DNA from 4 places in the Streptomyces similanensis genome. Region 1 is predicted to be linked to each of the others. Evidence: riboswitches for the same ligand, from Rfam matches in the RefSeq annotation. Region 1 holds a riboswitch; each other region holds the start of a gene.
The links. Region 1 has a riboswitch for cyclic di-AMP ahead of ABEB07_RS36040 (transglycosylase family protein). Riboswitches for the same ligand answer to the same signal wherever they lie in the genome.
Positions count from the first base shown of each region.

Region 2: another riboswitch for cyclic di-AMP. It lies ahead of ABEB07_RS37440 (transglycosylase SLT domain-containing protein); the one in region 1 lies ahead of ABEB07_RS36040 (transglycosylase family protein).
Region 3: another riboswitch for cyclic di-AMP. It lies ahead of ABEB07_RS26360 (C40 family peptidase); the one in region 1 lies ahead of ABEB07_RS36040 (transglycosylase family protein).
Region 4: another riboswitch for cyclic di-AMP. It lies ahead of ABEB07_RS03555 (M23 family metallopeptidase); the one in region 1 lies ahead of ABEB07_RS36040 (transglycosylase family protein).

Region 1 is NZ_BAABKC010000132.1:81,198-85,215, forward strand. It holds gene ABEB07_RS36030 (cytochrome P450 family protein) at 1-438, shown strand, start outside; gene ABEB07_RS36035 (transglycosylase family protein) at 651-1,805, shown strand; cyclic di-AMP (ydaO/yuaA leader) riboswitch at 1,988-2,154, shown strand; gene ABEB07_RS36040 (transglycosylase family protein) at 2,159-2,917, shown strand; gene eno (phosphopyruvate hydratase) at 3,234-4,018, shown strand, end outside.
Region 2 is NZ_BAABKC010000141.1:91,760-95,777, reverse strand. It holds gene ABEB07_RS37445 (polyprenyl synthetase family protein) at 48-1,058, opposite strand; cyclic di-AMP (ydaO/yuaA leader) riboswitch at 1,652-1,842, shown strand; gene ABEB07_RS37440 (transglycosylase SLT domain-containing protein) at 1,848-2,327, shown strand; gene ABEB07_RS37435 (HAD family hydrolase) at 2,367-3,179, opposite strand; gene ABEB07_RS37430 (carboxylate--amine ligase) at 3,361-4,018, opposite strand, start outside.
Region 3 is NZ_BAABKC010000084.1:15,599-19,616, reverse strand. It holds gene ABEB07_RS26375 (DUF397 domain-containing protein) at 30-260, opposite strand; gene ABEB07_RS26370 (helix-turn-helix domain-containing protein) at 288-1,148, opposite strand; gene ABEB07_RS26365 (ATP-binding protein) at 1,427-1,873, shown strand; gene ABEB07_RS26360 (C40 family peptidase) at 2,184-2,657, opposite strand; cyclic di-AMP (ydaO/yuaA leader) riboswitch at 2,661-2,796, opposite strand; gene ABEB07_RS26355 (ANTAR domain-containing protein) at 3,749-4,018, shown strand, end outside.
Region 4 is NZ_BAABKC010000011.1:55,689-59,706, forward strand. It holds gene ABEB07_RS03550 (M16 family metallopeptidase) at 1-846, shown strand, start outside; cyclic di-AMP (ydaO/yuaA leader) riboswitch at 1,068-1,230, shown strand; gene ABEB07_RS03555 (M23 family metallopeptidase) at 1,243-2,001, shown strand; gene ABEB07_RS03560 (GntR family transcriptional regulator) at 2,263-2,922, shown strand; gene ABEB07_RS03565 (HPr family phosphocarrier protein) at 3,175-3,456, opposite strand; gene ABEB07_RS03570 (bifunctional acetate--CoA ligase family protein/GNAT family N-acetyltransferase) at 3,689-4,018, shown strand, end outside.

The sequences.
Region 1 (4,018 bases):
CTCGCCGCGGGCGAGCACGCCCTGCTGGCGACCGGCGTGGAGGAGCTGCTGCGCTACGACGGCCCGGTGGAGATGGCCACCTGGCGCTTCGCCACCCGCCCGCTCACCCTCGGCGGCCAGGACATCGCGGCCGGCGATCCGGTGCTCGTGGTGCTGGCCGCCGCCGACCGCGACCCGGAGCGGTTCGCCGACCCGGACACCCTGGACCTCGCCCGCCGGGACAACCAGCACCTGGGCTACGGCCACGGCATCCACTACTGCCTGGGCGCCCCGCTCGCCCGCCTGGAGGGACAGACCGCGCTGGCCACCCTCCTCACCCGGCTCCCCGACCTCCGACTGGACGCGGACCCGGAGGAGTTGCGCTGGCGCGGCGGCCTCATCATGCGCGGTCTGCGCACCCTGCCGGTACGGTTCACCGCCACCTCCGCGACTCCTTGACGAACGCAAAGCCGACGCGAGGCCGACGCAAGACCGGCGCGAGGCCGACGCGCGGCCGACCCGAAGCTGACACACGTTCAACTATGTGATCACCACGTGATCTACGCGGCATTAACTTGTGACAAGTGATCGGGAGCGGCTACCTTCACGCATCAGCGCGGCGGCGGTCACCGCCCGCCGCGCCGTCACCGTTGTCGCCGAAAGGTCTCCGCATGCTCTCCGGGAACGGTCGTCACCGTCGCCCCCGCCAGGCTCCGGCCCTCCTCGTCGCCGCCGGGGTCACCGGCTCCGCCATCGCGATCCCGCTCGTCGCCGCCTCCGGCGCGAGCGCGGCCGACGGCACCACCTGGGACAAGGTGGCCCAGTGCGAGACCGGCGGCTCCTGGAGCGCCGACAACGGCAACGGCTACTACGGCGGCCTGCTGCTGACCCAGGACGACTGGGAGCAGTACGGCGGCCTCACCTACGCCGCGAGCGCCGACCAGGCCAGTCGGTCCCAGCAGATAGCCGTGGCCGAGAAGATACTCGCCGACCGGGGCCCCGGCGCCTGGCACACCTGCGGACTGCTCGCCGGGCTCACCAAGAGCACCGGCGCGGCCGACGTCGACACGGGCGTGGGCGGCTCCTCGTCCACCGCCCCGGGCAAGGGCGGCACGGACACCGGCACGTCGTCCGGTTCGTCCGGTTCCTCCAAGTCCTCCGGTTCGTCCGGATCCGAGGACCCGGGCCCGTCCGACTCGTCCCAGGATGCGGCCAACTCCACCGGTTCGTCCGGTTCTTCGGCCGACGACACCGACGCGACGGGCGATGCGCCCGGTAAGTCCGGTACGTCCCACTCGGCGAACGGACCGGCCGACTCCGGCACGAAGCACACCGATACGCCTTCTTCCCCCTCTTCTTCCTCTTCCATCCCGAAGAAGGACGACGCGGCCGATTCCGGCACGTCCCACCCCTCCGGCGCGCCCGACGCGACGCCCTCGACGGGCACGGGGACCGGCGGCTACGGAGACGCGGCCTACCCGGCCGATCCCCGCCAAGTCGTGGGCTCCTCGGCCCTCGTGGACACCGGGGCGCTGAGTGGCGGCCGGCACCGCGGCGGCAGCGCCGCCGAGAACCCGGCCGACGGCTCCGCCGCCGCGACGGCCGGCCGGCACGCCTCCCGGGCCGACGGCCTCACCACCGACACGGCCGGCGGCTCCTACACGGTCCGCTCCGGCGACTCCCTCGCCTCCATCGCCGACTCCCTTGACGTGGACGGCGGATGGCACGCGCTGTACACCGCGAACAAGGGCGCCATCGGTTCCGACCCCGACCGCATCGCCGCCGGTCAGAGCCTGGATGTCCCCGCCGAAAACGCCGCAAAGTAGGGGCAGTTCACGTCACGCTTCGCACCGAATGTCCCTTTCGGGGAAAGTGTGGGATGAGTCTCAGAAGCCCTGATCGTCTTTGAAATTCCGTCGATCGCGTGTCTACGGTCATGACCGCTCGTCACCGCGAGCCCCGGCTGCCGCAACGCCGAATCCTGCCAGCGGCCGTACGGGAACAGTCGTCGCGTCATGCGCCGCAGGCAGGAGCGGGGGACCCAAGGTAAGTGCCGCGCCGGGCAGTCGAACCGGAGCGGCTGGGGGTGAAGCCGTGCCTCCCCAAAGGCACGGCCGGGCAACTCAACCGGCCCGAACCCGACAGCTCACCTCGCAGGCGTCGGTGAGGGGATCCATCCATGCTGTTTTCCAGCAAGGGCAAGCACCGTCGTCCCTCCAAGGCCACCCGTGCCATCGCGCTCGCCGGAGTCACCGGCGCCGCCGTGGCCGCCCCGCTGATGGCCGCGGGCAACGCCTCCGCCGCCACCACCTCCGAGTGGGACGCGGTCGCCCAGTGCGAGTCCGGCGGCAACTGGTCGATCAACACCGGCAACGGCTTCTACGGCGGCCTGCAGTTCACCAACTCCACCTGGGCCGCGTTCGGCGGTACCGCCTACGCCTCGCGCGCCGACCTGGCGAGCAAGTCGGCCCAGATCGCCGTGGCCGAGAAGGTCCTCGCGGGCCAGGGCAAGGGCGCCTGGCCGGTCTGCGGCAAGGGCCTGTCCGGCGCCTCGTCCTCCTCCGGCGGCGGCAGCGGCTCGTCCTCGTCCTCCTCCTCTTCTTCGTCCTCCTCCTCGTCGTCTTCTTCTTCGTCGTCGAGTTCTTCTTCCTCGTCGAGCAGCAGCTCCAAGAGCAGCACCTCGACCCGCTCCACCGAGGAGCAGAGCGCCAACCGCTCGCTGACGCGCCCGGCCCCGAAGAAGACCGTCACCACCCCGACCGGCAAGAAGGTCAAGAAGGGCGACGGCGAGTACAAGGTGGTCGCCGGCGACACCCTCAGCTCCATCGCCACCGCGCACCACGTCCAGGGCGGCTGGGAGAAGCTGTTCCAGCTCAACAAGGACATCGTCGAGGACGCCAACCTCATCTACCCGGGCCAGCAGCTGCACCTGAAGTGACAGCGGGCGGCCAGGCCCGCCACCGGCCCCGCCCAGGCGTGAGCGCCACCATGGCGCTCACGTGGGGCCGACACCCCCCGTCCCCACGGGCTCCCCGCCCCGGTGCGTTCTCCCCCGTACGCACCGGGGCGGGGCTTTTTCACCTTCTGTTCCCGGCCCCGTCACCGGCCCCTTTGTTCCGTGCTGGAACAATGTGTACCGTCACCCTGTCCACGGGACGGTCGGTCAGCCGGTCGGCGTCCCGGGACGGTTAGGCTCTAGCCGCAAGGCACACCTGCCCCGCACTTCAAGCGTCACATCCACGAAGGAGATGCTCGTGCCGTCCATCGACGTCGTCGTAGCCCGGGAAATCCTGGACTCCCGAGGCAACCCCACGGTCGAGGTCGAGGTCGGCCTCGACGACGGCAGCACGGGTCGTGCCGCCGTCCCGTCCGGCGCCTCCACCGGCGCCTTCGAGGCCATCGAGCTGCGCGACGGTGACCCGAGCCGCTACCAGGGCAAGGGCGTCGAGAAGGCCGTCCTCGCCGTGATCGAGCAGATCGGCCCGGAGCTGGTCGGCTACGACGCCACCGAGCAGCGCCTGATCGACCAGGCCATGTTCGACCTGGACGCCACCGACAACAAGGGCTCGCTGGGCGCCAACGCCATCCTCGGCGTCTCCCTCGCCGTCGCCCACGCCGCCTCCGAGGCCAGCGACCTGCCGCTCTTCCGCTACCTGGGCGGCCCCAACGCGCACCTGCTGCCGGTGCCGATGATGAACATCCTGAACGGCGGCTCGCACGCCGACTCCAACGTGGACATCCAGGAGTTCATGATCGCCCCGATCGGCGCGGAGTCCTTCTCCGAGGCGCTGCGCTGGGGCGCCGAGGTCTACCACACCCTCAAGAAGGTCCTGAAGTCCAAGGGTCTGGCCACCGGTCTCGGCGACGAGGGCGGCTTCGCCCCGAACCTCGGCTCCAACCGCGAGGCCCTGGACCTGATCCTGGAAGCGATCAAGGAAGCCGGCTACACCCCCGGCGAGCAGATCGCCCTCGCGCTCGACGTCGCCGCCTCCGAGTTCTACAAGGACGGCAAGTACCTCTTCGAGGGCAAGGAGCGCTC
Region 2 (4,018 bases), on a different contig from region 1:
AGGGGACCGGACGACGAGCACCGGGAGGCGGGGGGGTGCGGGCGGCGTCAGCCGGCCCGGTGCACCACCGCGTCGCACAGCTGGAGCAGCGCCGCCTTGGCGTCGCACTCCCGCAGCGGGGCCAGCGCCGCGCGCGCCTCCTCGGCGTAGCGCACGGTGTCCCGGCGGGCCTGTTCGAGGGCCGGGTGGGCGCGCAGCGCGGCCAGCGCCTCGGCGAGCCGGGCGTCGTCGGCGAGGTCGGAGGCGAGCAGTTCGCACAGGGCGACGTCCTCGGCCAGTCCCAGCCGCGCCGCGCGCTCGCGCAGCCGCAGCACGGGCAGGGTCGCGATGCCCTCGCGCAGGTCGGTGCCGGGCGTCTTGCCGGACTCGTGCGAGTCGGAGGCGATGTCCAGGACGTCGTCGGCGAGCTGGAAGGCGACGCCGAGCCGCTCGCCGTACTGCGTCAGCACGTCCACGACCGTCTCGTCGGCACCCGACATCATCGCGCCGAACCGGCAGGAGACGGCGACCAGCGAGCCCGTCTTGCCGGCCAGGACGTCCAAGTAGTGGTCGACCGGGTCCCGGCCGTCCTGGGGTCCCGCGGTCTCCAGGATCTGGCCGGTGACCAGCCGCTCGAACGCCAGGGCCTGTACCCGGACCGCCTCGGGACCGAGGTCGGCGAGGATCTGGGAGGCGCGGGCGAACAGGAAGTCGCCGGTCAGCACCGCGACCGAGTTGGCCCAGCGGGTGTTCGCGCTGGCCACCCCGCGGCGCACCGCGGCCTCGTCCATGACGTCGTCGTGGTAGAGCGTCGCCAGGTGGGTCAGCTCCACGACCACGGCCGAGGGCACGATCCCGGGCGCGTAGGGGTCGCCGAACTGCGCCGCGAGCATGACGAGCAGGGGCCGGAACCGCTTCCCGCCCGCCTTGACGAGGTGCTGCGCGGCCTCCGTGATGAAGGGGACCTCGCTCTTGGTGGCTTCGAGCAACCCTTCCTCGACAGCCGTCAACCCGGCCTGGACATCGGCTTCGACAGCCTGGTCCCGCACGCTCAGCCCGAATGGCCCGACGACGGTCACGAGGTGTCTCCTGTCTGCTGGTGTCTGCTGGCGATTACACGGTTTGTCGATAGGTCGCTGCCATCACTCAAGTCAGCGTATCCGGTCAGGTTTCGATCACCGCCAGTGCCCACCTCTACAGGCCAGGCGGTATCGGATCGCGCCCGATATACATCTCATCGCCAGGTATGAACAGATATATATCGACTCGCTCCTCCCGTACTGCGGTCGCCCTCCCTCGCACACATGCCCACAGGTACACACGTACGCCAGGGCCAGGACGTCACCAGAAGTGACGACCGTCACATACGTGAGTGCCATGGCCCGATTTAACCGTATTGGCATCCCAATTCCGCTTAGCCGTTATTGCCCTCCCGCCCGGCAAACCGTGACTTGAGTCACGCGGGGTCCCCTCACCCCGGCCCGTCGCGACACCCCGCTTTCCCGTTCCCGGCAAGCCAGTTGACTCTTGGCGAATGCAAAGGATCAAGCATCCCAAACGCCCCAGACCAAGGTCAATTAGGACGAGGTGTGGTTTCGGCACTTGTTCTGGACATGTGCTCTCGCATACGTTCCGGGCCAGTCGGGCGGAACGCCGAATCCTGCCGCCGCCCGAATCCAACGAACCGACACCCATGGCAGGAGCGGGGGACCCAGGTAAGTCGCCGGGCCGGAGCGCCGTACGTCGTCCTACGTCGTACGCCGCGCCGGAACGGCTCGGGGTGAAGCCGTGCCCTTCGGGGCGCGGCCGGGCACCTCCCCGCCCGAACCCGACAGCTCACCTCGCAGGCGACGGAGAGGAAGTCCCCCATGGCCGCAAACGGTCAGCGCCGTACCCGTACCGCCCGCATCCTGCGCACCCTCGCCGTCAGCGGCACCGGTGCCGCCGTCCTCGCCGTCCCGCTGATCGGCGCCACCAGCGCCTCCGCGGCCCCGGCCACCACCAAGGCCGTCAGCTCGGTCTCGTACCCGAACAACCTCGACGGCTGGATCCGCGAGTCCCTGGCGATCATGGCCGAGAAGGGCATCCCGGGCTCCTACAACGGCATCCACCGCAACATCATCCGCGAGTCCTCCGGCAACCCGCTGGCCATCAACCTCTGGGACTCCAACGCCGCCAAGGGCATCCCGTCCAAGGGCCTGCTCCAGGTGATCCAGCCGACGTTCAACACGTACCACGTGGCCGGCACGTCGTTCGACATCTACGACCCGGTCGCGAACATCACCGCCGCCTGCAACTACGCCGCGGCGCGCTACGGCTCGATCGACAACGTCTACAGCGCGTACTGACCGAGCCCGGCCGGGCCGCCCCCAGCGGCCCGGCCCGCCTCAGGCGAACAACCGGTCGAGGACGACGGCGATGCCGTCGTCCTCGTTCGACGTGGTGACCTCGTCGGCCACCGCCAGGAGTTCGGGGTGGGCGTTGGCCATGGCGACGCCCCGGGCCGCCCACCGGAACATCGGGATGTCGTTGGGCATGTCGCCGAAGGCGAGGGCGCTCTCCCGGCCGAGCCCGAGGTGCTCAGCGGCCAGCGCGAGACCGGTCGCCTTGGTGATGCCGCACGGCTGGAGCTCCACGGTCCCCGGCCCCGACATGGTGACCGTGGCCAGCGAGTCGACCACGCCCCGGGCCGCCGCCGCCAACTCGTCGTCGCTCAGGGCGGGATGGCGCAGCAGCACCTTGCTGATCGGCGCCCGCCACAGCTCGTCGCGCCGCTCGACCCGCCGGGCGGGCAGGGTCGGGTGCGGCATGCGGTACCCGGGCTCGATCAGGGTCAGCCCGTCCACGCCGTCCTGGTCGACCGCGGCGTACACCTCCCCCACCTCGGCCTCGATCTTGCCGAGCGCGGTCTCGGCCGTCTCCCGGTCCAGGGTGACCGACCACAGCAGCCGGTCCGCCACGGCGTCGTAGAGCTGGGCGCCCTGGCCGCACACCGCCAGCCCCGGCCCGCCGAGGGCCGCCAGCAGCGGCCGCACCCGCGGCGCGGGCCGTCCGGTCACCACGAGGTGCCGGGCGCCGACCGCCGCCGCCCGGGCGAGCGCGGCACGGGAGCGTTCGGACACGGTGTCGTCGCCGCGCAGCAGCGTTCCGTCCAGGTCGGTGGCGATGAGGGCGTACGCGGGGGGAGGGGGAGCGGCCATGATCAGAGAATACGGACCTCCGGCACCCTCGGAACCACCGCGAGCACGCACCCCGGGCGCCCCCGGAACCACCGCGCGCACGGACCCCCTCGCACCGGCCAGCCCCCGCGCGCACGGACCCCCGCGCACCGGCCAACCCCCGCTCGTCCCGGGCGAGATGACCGCATCCGCATAGGTCCGCTCAGGCGCCCGTGCCGGACGGGCCGCCGCCGCGTCGGCTGGTGCGCCACAGCTGGTACAGGTGCCGGGCTCCCGGCCGTACGAAGCGGGCGAGCATCGTGAGGAACGGCATCGGGTCGTCGCCCGCCAGCCAGGCCAGCTCGGTCCCGCTCGCCCGCGCCGGGGCGTGCGGGGTGGTGTAGCCGCTGCGCCGGTAGGCGAGCCAGGCGGGCAGGTCGATGTTCTCCACGACGTAGCGGTGGCCGGCCCGCTGCTCCCCCTCCGGGACGCGCCGCCCGGTCAGGTCGAGGTGCATGGCGCGCACCACGTCCACCCCCGCCTCGCTCTCGAACAGCCGGAACTGGGCGCCCACGCGCGGGTTGAAGTCCAGCAGCTTGTACCGCCCGTCGCGCCGGTCGAAGCGCAGGTCGAGGTCGGCGATCCCGGTGAAGCCGATCTGCTTGACGAACCGCGCGGCGAGGTCGGCGAGTTCGGGGTTGTCCACCACGTACGCGTTCGCCGTCATGCCCGCGTGCGGCGGCCAGGAGCGCACCTTGACGCCGGTGAACAGGGCGAGCGGGGTGGAGTCGCGGTCGAAGTAGGCGTGCACGATCCAGTCCTCGGCCTGCTCGCGCGGCAGGTACTCCTGGAGGATCACGCCGGGCCGCTCGCCCCAGTCG
Region 3 (4,018 bases), on a different contig from region 1:
GGTCGTGCGCCGCCGTCGGCGGGGTGCGGTCAGAAGCGGTGCGCCGCGGCCGTGAAGTCCGCCCAGCTGCCGGGCGAGAAGAGCAGCGCGGCCCCGGCCGGGGCCTTGGAGTCGCGCACGGCGAGCAGTCCGGCGCCCGGCCCCGAGGCCGGTCGGGCGGTCTCCACACAGTTGTTCGCCCCCGTGCTGTAGCTGCTGCGCAGCCACCGCACGGCGTGGAGATCGGCGCTGGAAGGTACGTGCCGCGGCGGAGCGGACATGGTGCCTCCTTGTTCGGTCGCGCGCCCTCACCTGCTCTGGCGCAGCCCGGCGATGAAGTCCGACGAATCCTCGGCCGACAGGGCGTGGAACCGAAGAGCGTCGAAGGCCTCGGTATAGGCCTCCAGGTCTTCTTTCCGATCGAGGTGGAGGCTACTCGTCAAGTGGTCGAGAACGACCACATCCAGATCAGTAGTGTGAGAAAAAGAGAAGATGACGAAAGGGCCGGTGACGCCGATGTGCGCCCCGGCCGAGAACGGCAGCACCTGCAACCGCACCTGGGGCAGGCGCGCCGCCTCCACCAGCCGCTCCAGCTGACGCGCCATGACCTCCGGCCCGCCCACCTCCCGGTGCAGTACGGCCTCGTCCAGCACCGCGTTCAGCTCCAGCGGCGGGTCGGCCCGCAGGACGTGCTGCCGGGCCAGCCGCACCTCCACCAGCGCGTCCAGACGCTCCTCGTCGAGTCCGTCCACGGCGGCCCGGGTCACCGCGCGGGCGTACTCGGCCGTCTGGAGCAGCCCGGGCACGACCGTGGTCTCCAGGGTGCGCATCGCGGTCGCCTGCGACTCCAGGCTGATGAAGTCCCGGTAGGTGGGCGGCAGTACGCCGCGGTAGGCGTGCCACCAGCGGTGCCGGCCGTCGCCGTCCTCGGAGCCCGCCAGCGCCAGCAGCAGCCGGCGCAGCTGCGCGTCGTGGACCGCGTAGGCGTCCAGCAGCAGCCGTACATCGGCCGGTTTCACCCCACTGGTGCCGGTCTCGATCCGGCTCACCTTCGACTGGTGCCAGCCCACCAGCCGGGCCGCCTGCCCGCTGGTGAGACCCGCGCCGGCGCGCAGCGTGCGCAGTTCGGCGCCCAGCTTGCGGCGGCGCACCACGGGACCGTGCTGCATGGCTCTCCTTACTCCCCAGGGCGCCCCGCGACGGACCGCGGCCACCCGCGCCGCCCCGGGCGGGACCGGTTCCCGGTCGGCTCGGCGCGCGCCGTCGCACACGGTCGGCCGTCGCAGAGTTCACCGCTTCGAGCGACAGATATATGCATATCTCGGTGGATCGCCACCGGGACCCGTGCGGTGATGGCAGTCTGACGGCGAAGCACCAGTCCGGGACCGTACTCGAACCATCCGCTCCGTGTCGGACCACGGCCCCGTGGGAAAGGGACGACATCGCCATGGCAGATCTCCTGGAAGCATCCGTCACTCTGCCGAGCGATCCCGCCTCGGTGGCCGCCGCCCGCGCCTACGCGGTGGGCACCCTCGTGGAGTGGGGCCTGCCGGCCCGGGCCGAGACCGCGGACACCGTGCGGCTCATCGTCTCCGAACTCGCCACCAACGCCGTCCAGCACACCCTGGGGCAGTCGCCCACCTTCACGGTCGACCTCGCCCTCGAACGGGACGAGCTGCTGCGCATCGGGGTCACCGACAGCCATCCCCGGTTCCCGAAACGGCTGCCGGCCGCCGTCCAGCAGGACAACGGCCGGGGCATGGTGATCATCCGGTGGCTCGCCGCGGAGTGCGGCGGCAGGCTGAGCGTGCGCCGCACCCGCGAGGGCGGCAAGACGGTCTGCATCGAACTCCCGTGGACGCCCGGCGCGCAGGAAGCGCCGCCGGCGCGCTGAGCGCGACGGCGGCCGCGCGACGGTCCACGCCCTGCGCCCGCTCCGGGCCACGCCGCCCGGCCCGCGTTCCCCGGCGCACGGACGACGGCTCGCGGACGGCGGACGCACGAGGGCCGGTCCGGCTCGGCGGGCACCGGTGGGTGCCGTGCGGCGGCGGCCGACGGCCCGGGACCGTGACGGCACGGGCGGCCGCGGCAGCGGATTCCCGCGACGGCGACGGCGACCGCGACGACGACCGCGGCGGCTCGTGGCCGCGGCGGCGGGTCGGCGCGCGGGCGCCGACGGATGGCCGGCGCCGCCCTCGGGCGGGTCAGTTGACCCGCCCGTACCACACGCTCTTCGTCCAGATCTTCTGCAGCCGCACCACGTCACCGGTCTTCGGCGCATGCCAGATCTTGCCCCCGCCGGCGTAGATGCCGACGTGGTAGACGTACGAGCCCGAGTGGAAGAACACCAGGTCACCGGCGCGGCGGCTGCCCGCCGAGATGTGGCGGGACTTGTTGTACTGCTGCTCGGCCGTGCGGGGCAGCTTCTTGCCCGCCCGCTTGAACGAGTACAGCGTGAGTCCCGAGCAGTCGAACCGGCGCGGTCCCGTGGCGCCCCACTGGTAGGGGGAGCCCTTCTTGGACGCCGCGATCTGGAGCGCCTTCGCCGCGAACGTCGCGGCCGAGGCGTCGGAGGCGCCGCCGGGCACCACGATCGAACCGCCGACGGCGGCGATGGTCAGGGCCGAGGCCGTGCCGGCCCGGGCCATGAACGACGGGACACGATTGAGCGCAGTCATGCGCAACCCTTCGTCAGCCGCCTGTGAAGGATGACCTGTCGGATTCGGGCTGGCGAAGTTGCCCGGCCGCGTTGTCGCGGCTTCACCCCAAGGGCTGCTCGACCCGGCCATGGTGTGACCGTTCCGGCGACCCGTCGTGCTTGGGTCCTCCACTCCTGCCGATCCACTTCCGTCGACCGGTCGTCCGTGCGGCGGCAGGACTCGGCGTCCGCCCGGACCGCCCCGCCGCTGTGGCGGGGGCTTGTCGTCAGACAGGGATCTTCACCTACGGATGTCCGAAAATCCCAACGGAACTATGGATTTGTGTTGTTACTCACCACTCACCCGTTCGGGTGGACATCCGCTCGTTCGAACGACTGTGTCCTCCCGTCACGACGCCCGGACCAGCGGCGGAACGCCCCATTCCGCCATCCGTGCAGGCGCGTTGCGCAACCGCGAGGTCCCCGAAAAAGGGTGTGTATCTACGCCGAAAGGCGGTACCTCATTTGGTCCGTTTCGGCTCCCGCCCGGGAGCGTCGGCCCCGTCGCCCGCGTGTGGTCGAGCCGGGGATGCCTGTGCGTCCGTCAACTGCCGTGCCGCGCGGGCGGGGTGACCCGGCTGGTCGGGCACTCGCCGTCGAGCGCGCGCGGCGCCCGCGCCGGGGTCGCCGTGCGCGGCGCGGTCTCGCCCCGCCGGCGCATCGGCGCGAGCGCGTCGGGCGAGCGGACCCACCGCGGCCAGGTAACGGCCGATCAGCTCCGCCTCGGCGCGCGGTCTGCGTCGGCGGCCTCGGCTCCGGGGGCGGCCCGGCGGGCGGCACGGACGGTTCGGGCGGATCCACCGGCGGCTCGTCCCGGGCCCGGCGGCCGCGGGTTCCCGCGCATGTGCCCGGCGGCCCCCGGGCGGACCCGGCGGACGGTCGGCCGGTCCACGGCGCGGCCCGCCACGAGAGGGTCGTCGGCCCCCGGGCGGAGACGCCGGCGCCGAGGACGTACCGGCCCTGTGCCCCCGGCGGGACCCTTCGGCCGGCCGGTCTCCGGTCGTGCGCGTCGTTCTCCTGGAGCAAGCTGGAGGTGGAACTCCGGCCGCTCGACGACCCAGGGGATCTGCAATGGTGTTCTTCGCGATGTCCAGGCGGCACCCCCTCCAGCTGCTGTCCACCACCGACCTGGTGCTGGAGCACGAACGGCTGCACGAGGAGATCGACCAGCTGCAACGCGCCCTGACCTCGCACGCCGTCATCGACCAGGCCATCGGCGCCGTGGTGGCCTTCGGCCGGATCCCGCCCGACGACGCCTGGCGGGTCCTGCGGGAGGTCTCCCAGCGCACCAACACGAAGGTGCGCACGGTCGCCGAGCACGTCCTGAAGTTCGCGCAGGGC
Region 4 (4,018 bases), on a different contig from region 1:
CAGGGCACCGAGGACACCGTCCGCGCCGTCGACGCGGCGGCCGTCCGCGCCTTCTACGACCGGCACGTGCGGCCCGCCACGGCCACCGCGGTGGTCGTCGGCGACCTCACCGGCATCGACCTCGACGAGCTGCTCGGCGAGACCCTCGGCGCATGGACCGGCTCGCCGGCCAAGCCGCGGCCCGTTCCGCCGGTCACCGCCGACGACACCGGCCGCGTGATCATCGTGGACCGCCCGGGCGCCGTCCAGACGCAGCTGCTCATCGGCCGTATCGGACCCGACCGGCACGACCGGGTGTGGCCCGCGCAGGTGCTCGGCACCTACTGCCTGGGCGGCACCCTCACCTCCCGCCTGGACCGCGTCCTGCGCGAGGAGAAGGGCTACACCTACGGCGTGCGCTCCTTCGGCCAGGTGCTGCGCTCGGCGCCCGACGGCTCGGGCGCCGCGATGCTCGCCATCAGCGGCTCGGTCGACACGCCGAACACCGGACCGGCCCTTGACGACCTGTTCACGGTGCTGCGCAAGCTCGCCGCCGGCGGCCTCACCGACGCCGAGCGGGACGTCGCCGTGCAGAACCTCGTCGGCGTGGCGCCGCTGAAGTACGAGACGGCCGCCGCCGTGGCGAGCACCCTGGCCGACCAGGTGGAGCAGCACCTGCCCGACGACTACCAGGCGACGCTCTATCAGCAGCTCGCCGCCACCGGCACGGTGGAGGCCACCGCGGCCGTCGTCAACGCCTTCCCGGTGGACCGCCTGGTGACCGTCCTCGTCGGTGACGCGGCGCAGATCAAGGAGCCCGTCGAGGCCCTGGGCATCGGTCAGGTCACCGTCGTCCCAGCCGAGTAGCGGCATCCGCCGCCCGCGCGGGCGGCAACGGCGCGCACGCGCGCGTGGGGCCCTGGTGACCGAAGCGTCACCAGGGCCCCGTCATGTCCGAATTGCGGGAGAGGCTGCCCGTCTGACCTGTGGTCTGCGCTACAAAACAGCGGATCCGTTTGGGAATTGAAAGCGGCCCCGTCTAGCGTCGGTCCGGCTGTTCGTCGGCAGTGCGCCGCACCCGCGGCACCGGACAGCCATCGCCGAGTCCCCGTACGGCGCGAGCCAGGGGAGCCGGGGACCCACTCAGTCCCTGGGGTGAATCGGACGCCCGCGCGCCAGCGAGGGGGCCCGTAGGAGACCTTCCTGCTCCGAACCCGTCAGCTAACCCGGTAGGCGAGAGGGAAGGAAAGGACCCACGTCTGCATGGCGTTCACCCGCGCCACCGGGAAGCACCGCCGGCCCAGCCGGATGCACCGCACCACCGCCCGAGCGGCGGGCGTAGCGGCCCTCACCACCACCGGCGTGCTCAGCACCCTGGCCGCCGCCCCGGCGCTCGCCGCCGAGACCCCGGCCCCCGAGGACACCGGCCTCACCCCGGTCATCAGCATCGGTGACACCGTCGCCGCGAAGATCGACGCCCAGGCCGTCGCCCAGCAGCACGCCGCCGAGCAGAAGCTGGCCGAGCAGGCCGCGCGCGTGAAGGCCGCGGCGCTGGCGAAGAAGGAGCGCGAGGCCAAGGAGCGGGCCGCCCGCGAGGCCGAGCGCGAGCGCCTGAACGCCTTCGTGCCGCCGATCTCCGGCTCCTACGTCTCCACCGGCTACAAGACCGGCGGCTCCCTGTGGTCCTCCGGCTCGCACACGGGCATCGACTTCCACGCCATGACCGGCACCACCGTGCACGCGGTCGGCGTCGGCACGGTCGTGGAGACCGGCTGGGGCGGGGCGTACGGCAACCAGATCGTGATCCGGATGGCCGACGGCATGTACACGCAGTACGGCCACCTGTCGTCCATAGGCGTCACGGTCGGCCAGCAGGTCACCGCTGGTCAGCAGATCGGCGTGTCCGGCGCGACCGGCAACGTCACCGGACCGCACCTCCACTTCGAGGCCCGCACCTCCCCGGACTACGGCTCCGACGTCGACCCGGTGGCCTACCTGCGCCACCACGGCGTGAACGTCTGACCGACCCCGCACGGCGACGGCGCGAGCGCGCCGAAGCCCTCCCGAGGACCGTCCACGGTCCGCGGCACCCCGCGAGAACCCCGGCCCCGCGCCGGGGTTTTCGGTGTTTTCGACAGCCACGGGTATTTTGCTGTCCAAAAATTACCCATGGACCTCGGCCGTCCGTCGGAAATCCCGGCGCATTGCAATAGAGTCACGGGAACAAGCGTCCGTCGCCGAAGCGGCACGGTGATTTCAGCGGGATTCGGGCGGAGGTCGGGAATGCGTGTTCCGGCGCACTCGGTGTGCACGGCGATCCGGGACGACATCGTCGCCGGTGTCCATGAGCGCGGCAGCCGGCTCACCGAGGAAGTCCTCGCCCGCCGCTACGGCGTCTCCCGCGTTCCGGTGCGCGAGGCGCTGCGCACCCTGGAGGCCGAGGGCTTCGTGGTGACGCGCCGGCACGCGGGCGCGTGCGTGGCGGAGCCGACCGGGCAGGAGGCCGCCGACCTGCTGGAGATGCACCGGCTGCTGGAGCCGCTGTGCGCCGCCCGGGCCGCCGAGCGGCACACCCAGGCCCACCTCAGGGTGCTGCGCGGCCTGGTCAGACTGGGCCAGGAGCGGGCCGCGAGCGGCCTGGGCGAGGAACTGCGCGCCCTGGGGGGCTGGTTCCACGAGACGCTGGCGCAGGCCTGCGGCAGTCCCGCGCTCACCGCCACGCTGACCCAGCTGCGGCACAAGATCGCCTGGATGTACGTGGTGGAGACCCCGGCCGACCCGGTCGCCGCCTGGGCCGAGCACGGCGCCATCGTGGACGCCGTGGCGCGCCGCGACGGCGAGCGCGCGCGTGCGCTGACCGCCGCGCACACCGAGCGGACGGCCGCCGGCTGCCGCGTGAGGACTTCGCAACATCCCGTCAACATGTCGGGCGCGTGGCATTAACACGGTGCCCGTATACAAAGAGGGATATCCGGCGGTGGAGAATTCGTGCCGCCTTTTTCGGTGTCCCTGAATTCATGTACGGGTGCGGTGTGGACGCTTCCCGAAGGCTGCCCCGAGAAATACGAGTCGGCCCGCCGGAGACGCGCGGGCCGGGGCCGTCGCGCCGAACGGAAAAGCCGAAGCCGCCCCGTCCGGAAAAGGGCGGCGCGGCTTCGGCGTCCGGTCCGGGGGCGAGCCGCCGGACCCGGTGGATCAGACGGTCTCGGGAAGCTCCTCGAGCCCCTCGGCGACCAGCTTGGCCAGGCGGTCGAGCGCGGCGTCCGCGCCCTCGGCGTCGGAGGCCAGGACGACCTCCTCGCCGCCCTGCGCCCCGAGGCCGAGGACGGCCAGCATGGAGGCCGCGTTGACGGGCGCGCCGTCGGCCTTGGCGATCGTCACGGGGACGCCGGAGGCCGTGGCGGCCCGGACGAAGATGGAGGCGGGGCGGGCGTGGAGGCCCTCGGCCCAGCCGACGTTGACGCGGCGCTCAGCCATGTGATGCTGCCCTTCAGGTGTACCAAGTTGTCTAGACCAGTTTCCCACACCTGAGGCACCGCCCCGAGCGGCCCGGCCGCCGCCCCGGGAACCGCGACGGACCGCGGCGCCCCGGCGTCCGCTAAGTCCCCGCGACCCCGGTGTTCTCCGCCGGGTCCGGGCGGGTTCCTCCGGTGTGTTCCCCACAGACTGCCTCGCGCCGCCGTCGGAGGCTAGCCGTACTCTGGGGCCCATGCAGACCGCGTCGGACCGGCACGAGTATCCAGCCCACTGGGAGGCCGACGTGGTGCTGCGCGACGGCGGCACCGCGCGGATCCGGCCCATCACCGCCGAGGACGCCGACCGGCTGGTCAGCTTCTACGAACAGGTGTCGGACGAGTCCAAGTACTACCGCTTCTTCGCGCCTTACCCGCGCCTGTCCGCGAAGGACGTCCACCGCTTCACCCACCACGACTTCGTGGACCGGGTGGGGCTCGCGGCCACGATCGGCGGCGAGTTCATCGCCACCGTCCGCTACGACCGCATCGGAGCCACCGGGCTGCCCGCCGCCTCGGACGCCTCC